2 regions of the Catellatospora aurea genome follow, and region 2 is predicted to be linked to the other one. Evidence: predicted binding sites of a transcription regulator. Region 2 holds the regulator's gene; the other holds the start of a gene.

Region 1 (4,206 bases), on a different contig from region 2:
CGAGCGCCAGAGCTGGTCCGCCTCGAAGATCCGTTCGGCCAGCTCGGGTTTGAGCGCCGACAGCGTCGCCGTGACGAAGCCGTGCAGCGCCGGGTGGTGCGCGGGCTCGACCAGGGCGTGCAGCACCGCGGTCAGCTCGCCGAGCGGCGAGGGGGCGAAGACGTACCGCTCCGGCGGCAGGCCGGTGACGTCGATGGTCAGGCTCACCACGCCATGGTGGCACCACCGCCACGGCCGGGCCGCGCCGATTGACGACCTCCGTCAACCCACGTGCCCGCGGCGGCCGGGCGGGCGCACGGTGCCGGCCATGACCCTCGTCTCCCCCACCCCCGCGCCCCCGGCCGTACCGGCGCGAACGTCCCTGCTGCGCCGCCTCGGCGGGCCGCGTTATGCCGCGGTGCTGGCCGTGGACGCGCTCGGCACGGGCATGCTGCGGCCGTTCCTGCTGCTCTACGGTCTGACCGCGGTCGGCCTGAGCCCCGGCGGCGCGGGCCTGGCGGTGACCGTGGGCCTGCTGGCCGGGCTGGCCGCGCTGCCACCGGCCGGCCGCTGGCTGGACCGCGGCGCACGGTCGACGCCGGTCGCTACGACACTGCTGGTCCGCGCGCTGGGCGCGGCCCTGCTGGTGGCCGCGCCGACCCCGGCCGGGTTCACGATCGGGGCGCTGCTGCTGGGCCTGGGCAGCCAGGCCTGGCCCGCAGCGCATGCCGCGGTGGTGGCCACGCTCGCCACCGGCCGGGAGCGCGACGCCGCGCTGGCCGCGGGCCGGTCGCTACGCAACGCCGCGCTCGGCGTGGGCGCGCTGGTGGCCACCGCGGCCGTCGGCGGCGGGGACACGGCGCTGCGCGGGCTCGCCGCGATCAGCGCCCTCGGCTACCTCGCCTCCGGCATCGGCGCGTGGGGCATGCGCCTGCGCGCGACAGCAGCGCCCGCCGCCCCGTCCGGCGGCACGCGAGGCGAGCTGGCGTACCTGCGGCCGCTGCTGGTGGCGAACCTGCCGTACGCGGCCAACTTCTCGGTGCTGGAGGTGGCGCTGCCCGCGCTGCTGCTGACCTACCTGCACGCGTCGCCCGCGTGGTCGGCGGGCATCTTCGTCGGCAACACCGTCCTGGTGATCACGACGCAGGTGGCGCTGGTGGTGTGGCTCGCCCGGGTGCCGCGGCACCGGGTGCTGGCCGGTTCCGGCGTGCTGCTGGCCGTGGCGTACGTGGGCTTCTGGGGTGCCGGGACGCTCGGCGGCGACGCCGGGCCGATCGCGATCGCGCTGTGCGCCGTCGTCTTCACCGCCGGGGAGATCCTGTACGCGGGCAGCGCCACCGCCCTGGTCATCGCGGGCGCACCCGCGGGTTCCCTCGGCCGGGCGCTGTCGCGTTTCCAGCTGTCCACCGGCATCGGCATGGCGCTCGCTCCGGCGCTGCTGACGTGGCTGCTCACCACCGGTCCGGGCGCGATGTGGGGTGGGCTGGCCGCGATGACGCTGCTGGCCGCGGGCTCGGTGGTAGCGACCTCGACGCGCTCCACGCGGTTAGCAGGGTAGGAACCCCGCTTTCGAGGAGGAATCGCCCATGAAGTCGTCGCGCGTGCTCGGGTACGGACTGGCGGTGTGGCTGGGCATGGTCGGCATCTCGCTGATCCTGCTGCCCGCCGAGGGCAAGCACGAGGCTCTGTACGAGTCGATCAAGCTGACCACGATGGTCGCACTGGTGCTCGGCTTCGCCATCCGCTACCTGCGCAAGCGCCCGACGGCGGCGGGCCCCGAGGGCGTGCTCGTCGGTCTCGTCTGGGCGGCCGTCACCACGGCCGGTGACCTGGGCCTGTACCTGGGCGGCGCGTTCAACATCGGGCTGGACGTCTACTTCTCCGACGTCGCCTCGTCGTACGCGGTGATGCCCGTGATCACCGGCCTGGCGATCGGCCTGCTCGCCCCGAAGCCCACCGGGATCCTGAGCGCCGAGGCGTACGGTGCGGCACTGCCCGCCGCTCAGCCGACCGGGCACTCCGAGGCCGACGAGTTCGCCGCGATGATGGCCGCGGCCGGCGCGGCGGAGGCGACTACCTCCCCGGCAGCGAGCTCGACCGAGACCGACGCGGTGCCCGAGACTCACTCGATCATCGAGGTCAGCCCCACGGCCGAGGCCGACGCGCGTCCCGAACCGGCCGCCGCGTCCCCGGTCCAGGCCGCGCCCGAGGCCCAGGCCACGTCCCCGGTCCAGGCCACGTCCGAGGCCCAGGGTGGTCCCGAGATCCACTCCGTGCCCGAGACCGCTGCGCCCGTGGTCCCGTCGCCCGCCTCGGCGAGTCACGCGGAGGCCACCCTCGTCGGCGCGGCGGCGTCCGCCCACGCGGCCGAGGACACCGACCGCCCGCTGTACATCCCGCGCGGGAATTGCTGACCCGCCCGCCGGGGTTGGCCTTGATCGTCCGACTTGCCAGGCACCTGTGCGTATCCGCGCTCAAGATACGCACGCCTGCCCGGCAAGTCGGACGATCTTGAGCAAGCGCGAGGCGCGGCGAACGCGGGAGTGGCGTGGGTCACACCGTTTGGTTGAGGGAACAACCAAGGTCGTCCTGGACTTGAGTGGGTAAGACTCAAGTTCAGAATGGCAGGTGTCGACGATGACCACACTCCCCGTTCTTCCCCTGGACGACGCCGTTCTGCTGCCCGGCAACGTGGTGGCGGTGGCGCTCCAGCCGGACACCCAGGCCGCGATCGACGCGGCGCGGGCGTCCGGTGACAAGACCGTGCTGGCCGTGCCGCGGCTGGACGGCGAGTACGGCACGTACGGCGTGACCGCGGTGATCGAGAAGGTCGGCCGCCTCCCCAGCGGAGAGCGTGCCGCCGTGCTGCGCGGTGTCACCCGTGCCCGCATCGGCTCGGGCGTGCCCGGACCGGGTGCGGCGCTGTGGGTCGAGGCGACCCTGGTCACCGAGCCGGAACCGGCCGGCCGCGCCAAGGAGCTGGCCCGCGAGTACAAGGCGCTGGTCACCGCCGAGCTGCAGCAGCGCGGCGCGTGGCAGATCATCGACGCGGTCGAGCGGATGACCGACCTGAGCGAGCTGGCCGACTCGGCCGGGTACGCCCCGTGGCTGACGCTGGCGCAGAAGGTGGAGCTGCTCGGCTCGCCGGACGTGACGGCGCGGCTGGAGCTGCTGGTCGGCTGGGCGCGGGAGCACGCGGCCGAGCAGGAGGTCTCCGAGAAGATCAACAGCGAGGTGCGCGAGGGTCTGGAGAAGTCCCAGCGCGAGTTCCTGTTGCGCCAGCAGCTGGCCGCGATCCGCAAGGAGCTGGGTGAGGACGAGCCCGAGGGCTCGGCCGACTACCGGTCCCGGGTGGAGGCCGCCGATCTGCCCGAGAAGGTGCGGGAAGCGGCCATGCGCGAGGTCGGCAAGCTGGAGCGGGCCAGCGACGCCTCCCCGGAGACGAGCTGGATCCGCACCTGGCTGGACACGGTGCTGGAGATGCCGTGGAACGTGCGTACCGACGACAACACCGACCTCGCCGCGGCGCGGGCGGTGCTGGACGCCGACCACGCGGGCCTCGACGACGTCAAGGACCGCATCCTGGAGTACCTGGCGGTGCGCAACCGCCGGGCGGCCCGCAACCTGGAGCAGGTGGGCGGTCGCGGCTCCGGCGCGGTGCTGGCCCTGGCCGGTCCGCCCGGGGTGGGCAAGACCAGCCTCGGCGAGTCCGTCGCACGGGCGCTCGGGCGCAAGTTCGTCCGGGTGTCGCTGGGCGGCGTGCGCGACGAGGCCGAGATCCGCGGCCACCGGCGCACCTACGTCGGCGCGCTGCCGGGCCGCCTGGTCCGGGCGCTGCGCGAGGCGGGTTCGATGAACCCGGTGGTGCTGCTGGACGAGGTCGACAAGATCTCCGCGGGGTACGCCGGCGACCCGGCCGCGGCCCTGTTGGAGGTGCTCGACCCGGCGCAGAACCACACGTTCCGGGACCACTACCTGGAGGTCGACCTCGACCTGTCCGACGTGCTGTTCCTGGCCACCGCGAACGTGGTGGAGACCATCCCCGGCCCGCTGCTGGACCGGATGGAGCTGGTCACCCTGGACGGCTACACCGAGCAGGAGAAGGTCGCCATCGCCCGGGACCACCTGCTGCCGCGGCAGCTCGACCGGGCCGGCCTGACCGCCGACGAGGTGTCGATCAGCGACGGCGCGCTGGGCGCGATCGCCGCCGAGCACACCCGCGAGGCG
Region 2 (4,206 bases):
TTGTCGCCCCAGATCATCATCTGCTTCGGGCCGACCACGTACAGCTGGATGCTCTCGTCCTCGGCGAGCGGCATCGGGCGGGCCTGCCAGGTGACCCCGGCGTCCGCGGTCGCGAACAGGCGGCCCCGGCAGGTCCCGCTGCCGCCGCAGTCGGTGAAGACGGCGTAGCCGTTGCGGGCGTCGGCGAACTCGACGAACGGCAGGTAGCCCGGCGGCACGCCGACCTCGGCCGTACGCTCCTGCACCGCCGCCCGCGCAGGCGGGGACGCGGTAGTGGCCGGGATTGGCGAGGACGTGCTGAGGCCCTCGCCGCGCGGGGTGCACGCCGTGACCAGCGCGAGCCCGAGCACCGTCATGAGCAGCGGGCGCACGCGGCCCGCGATTCCGTTCACGCTGGCGGAAGTCATACCCGGTCGAGCCGTGAACCGGCGGGCCGGTTCCCGTCGGCACCGGTCGATGGGGCGCTTTCGGTGTCCTGACGCCCAGCTGCCGTGCCCGGTTGGTCGCAATGCGTAACAGGTTGATGAAAGTACGCGCCGTGACCTTCCCTTGACCTGGGCGGCCGCGCTAGCGTGTCGCGGCAGCAGCGCCGCTGAATCTGGCCGCGTCTTCCCCCATCCCGCGTCTTCACAGCGGAGGAGATATCGATGAGCGCTTCTCCGGCGGTGTTCCGAGGATTCGCCAACCCGGTCGACCCCACCCCCAACGAGTTGCGCACCTGGGCGTACGCGCCAGACTCCGTGCCGCTCACCGCCATGCCGCCGGACTGGGACCTGCTCGTCTCCGGTGACCGGCTCATCGGGACCCTGTTCGACCTGGCGATGGACACCAGCTGCCCGGCCCGCCGCTTCACCATGCACTGCCTGTACATCTACGCCGCCGACGCGATCCGCACCGGCTTCAAGGCCCACCCTCGGCGCAAGCTGCGCAAGATGGTCGAGGAGGCCGAGGAGGAGGGCGACGAGCAGATGGCGATCTGGGCCCACAACACCCGCGTGCTGCTGGCCCGGCCCCAGCTCTTCGACTACCACGACTGGTGCGAAGGCGGTCTGGTCCGCCATTCGCGGAGATTGCAGTAAGAGCACCTGATCTCGCACACACGGCTCCCCGCGGAACTGACCGCGGGGAGCCGTGGCGCGATACGACTATTTCTTGTTCATCTTGTCGATCGCGTCTTTGGTCATGTCCTGGGCCTTGTCGACGTGACCGGCGTACTTGCCGCCGGTCTTGTTGTCGACGGCGTCGCCTGCCTGGTCGACGGCCTTCTTGGCCTTGTCCGACATCTGCTTGGCCTTGTCCGTGGCCTGGTCCGACTTGTCGTCGATACCGAGGGCGTCCTTGGCCTTGTCCAACATGCCCATCTCATCCCCCTCCGGGTCAGTCCGACAATTCGGACTGACCCATGTCGAGGATACCGGCCGGCGACCTGCCGGGTTCAGCCTTCGGCCGAACGCGGCCGCCACACCACCAGCGCCGTCGAGGTGCGGGTGCTCGGCAGCAGATCGGTGCGCGGGAACGCGGAGATGGTCTCCAGCTGCGCCAACCGCCGCTCGGCATACGCCAGCTGCTGCTGCGCATGCTCCAGCCGCTCGCGCAACTCCAGCACCAGCTGCTCCAGATCGATGATCCGCTTGACGCCGGCCAGGCTGACGCCCTCCTCCTGGCTGAGCCGCTGGATCTCACGCAGCAGCTCGACATCACGCAGGCTGTACCGGCGTCCGCCGCCCGCGGAGCGGCCCGGCTCGACCAGACCCATCCGGTCGTACTGCCGCAGCGTCTGCGGGTGCATCCCGGCCAGCTGCGCGGCCACCGAGATCAGCAGCACCTTGGCGTGCACGTCCACTGTGGATCACCTCCGTTCCAGGTGGTCCCGCCGCACCGGCGGGGCCAGCTCGGTGAAGCGCACCAGCGCGTCCCGGGCTTCCTCGGAGAGCTGCTGCGGCACCACTATCTCCACGGTAACCAGCAGATCCCCGCTGTGGCCATCACGTTTGGGCACACCCTTGCCCCGCACCCGCAGCAGCCGCCCGCTGGGCGTGCCGGCGGGCACCTTGACCTTCATCATGCCGTCCAAAGTGGGCACCCGGACCTCCGCGCCGAGCACCGACTCGGCGAAGGTCACCGGGACCGTCACGGTCAGGTCGTCGCCGTTGCGGCCGAACATGGCGTCCGGGCGCACGATCGCGCGGATGTACAGGTCACCGGGGGCGCCACCGCGCTCGCCCGGCTCACCGCGCCCGGCCAGCCGGATGCGCTGCCCGTCGGAGACACCGGCCGGGATGCGTACGGTCAGCGTGCGGGTCTTGGTCACCCCGCCGGTGCCGTGGCACTCGGGGCACTTCTGGTCGACGACCGTGCCCACACCCTGGCAGTCGCGGCAGGCCTCGGAGAAGCCGAACGCGCCCTGGTTGCGGTTGACCACACCGGTGCCCTGGCAGTGCGGGCAGGCCCGGGGGCGGGTTCCCGGCTTGGCCCCGTCGCCGTGGCAGGTGTCGCACACGCCCAGCGTGCGCAGCGTCAGCGGCTGGGTGGTGCCCTGCACCGCGTCGGCGAAGTCCAGGAAGATCTCGGCCTCGACGTCGCGACCGCGAGCCGGGCCGCGCGGGGGAGCGCCGGTGCCGGTGGCCCCGCCCGAGAAGATCGAGCCGAACAGGTCGGAGAAGCTCGCGCCGCCGAACCGCTGGTCCGGGCCCTGGCGTCCACCGCCCTGGCCGAACAGGTCGTTCACGTCGAAGTGCTGCCCGCCCGCGCCACGCGCGCCGCGCCGGAACGCGCCGGCCTCGAACAGCGAGCGCATCTCGTCGTACTCACGCCGCCGGTTCTCGTCCGACAGCACGTCGTACGCCTCGGACACCGCCTTGAAGCGCTCCTCGGCGGCGGTGTTGCCGGGGTTGTGGTCAGGATGCAGCTCGCGTGCGAGTCTGCGGTACGCCTTCTTGATCTCGCTTGCGGTGGCGTCCTTGGCCACTCCGAGCACGGCGTAGAAATCCTTCTCCAGCCAGTCTTTCGAGCTCATCCGTCCCCCTCCCCCAGTCGTGATCGAAGCTCCCTCCCCCGCCCGGAATCGGGCGGGGGAGGGAGCCCCGGTCATGGTGTCATTCCGGTGCCGCGACGGCCACCATCGCGGGGCGCAGCAGGCGCTCGCCCAGCAGGTAACCACGGCGCATCACGTCGATGCAGGTCGGCTCGGTCACGTCGGCGGACGGCAGGTGCGCCACCGCCTCGTGCCGGTTCGGGTCGAAGGTGTCGCCCTTCTCGCCGAACGCGGTCAGGCCGAACTTCGCCACCACCGCGGCGATCTGGTCGGCCACCGCGCCGAACGGCCCGCTCAGGTCACCGTGCTCGCGGGCCCGGTCCAGGTCGTCGAGCACCGGCAGCAGCGCCGTCAGCACCTGACCGGTGGCGAGCTCGGCGGAGACCGTGCGGTCGCGCTCCACCCGCTTGCGGTAGTTCGCGTACTCGGCGGTCACCCGCTGCAGGTCGGCGGTGCGCTCCTCCAGAGCGGACCGCAGCTGCGCGAGCTCCGCGCCCAGCGCGGGTGCCGGCTCGGCCTCGGGCGCGGCCGTCACGGTGACCGGCTCGGCCTCGACGACCTCGCCCTCCACCGCCTCGGCGGTGTCCGGCCCGGCCTCGGCAGCCGCCTCCGGCTGCGCGACGACCGGCACCTCGACGGTGTCCTGGTCGGCGACAGCCTCGGCGGCCTGCGGCGTCGGGTCCTGCTCGGTGCTCTCCGGGGCAGGGGTCTCCTGTTCTCCGGTCGGCTGTTCGGTGCCGGCCGCCGGGGCGGCCGGCGTCGCCGGCTGCTCGGACATGGTCGCTCCGCTCGGGCTGATCTTGCGCTTGTTCTTGATCACGATGCGCTCGCCGGCGGGGGACTGCTCCTCCGCCGGCGAGGCACCCTGTGCCGCTTCGGTCACTTCTTGCCCTCGTCGTCGATGATCTCCGCATCCACGACGTCGTCGTCGGCACGGCCACCGGCCGCGTCGTGCTGCTGGCCCGCACCGGCCGCGGCCGGGTTGTCACCCTGGTTGTACAGGGCGGAGCCGGCCGCCTGGGAGACCTGCGCCAGCTTCTCGTGCGCCGACTTGATCTTCTCCAGATCGGTGCCCGCGAGCGCACTGCGCAGCTCGCTCAGCGCGTCGTTGATGTTCTCCTTGGCGTCGCCGGGCAGCTTGTCGCCGCTCTCGGCCAGGAACTTCTCGGTCT

Evidence for each region. Region 2 encodes HspR, which represses chaperone genes until heat shock. Its sites were predicted from a motif close to TTGAGTNNNNNNNACTCAA; they were not measured.
Region 1: the regulator HspR is predicted to act here: its motif matches at 2,575-2,593, upstream of lon (endopeptidase La).

Annotation. Positions count from the first base shown of each region.
Region 1 covers NZ_JBHTAC010000072.1:4,493-8,698, forward strand. Annotated here, with positions in the region: gene ACFQO7_RS36495 (DUF5937 family protein) at 1-207, opposite strand, end outside; gene ACFQO7_RS36500 (MFS transporter) at 308-1,537, shown strand; gene ACFQO7_RS36505 (hypothetical protein) at 1,566-2,393, shown strand; gene lon (endopeptidase La) at 2,617-4,206, shown strand, end outside.
Region 2 covers NZ_JBHTAC010000026.1:91,121-95,326, forward strand. Annotated here, with positions in the region: gene ACFQO7_RS23680 (WD40/YVTN/BNR-like repeat-containing protein) at 1-392, opposite strand, end outside; gene ACFQO7_RS23685 (hypothetical protein) at 648-1,079, shown strand; gene ACFQO7_RS23690 (antitoxin) at 1,146-1,361, opposite strand; gene ACFQO7_RS23695 (heat shock protein transcriptional repressor HspR) at 1,436-1,843, opposite strand; gene dnaJ (molecular chaperone DnaJ) at 1,850-3,016, opposite strand; gene grpE (nucleotide exchange factor GrpE) at 3,096-3,917, opposite strand; gene dnaK (molecular chaperone DnaK) at 3,914-4,206, opposite strand, start outside.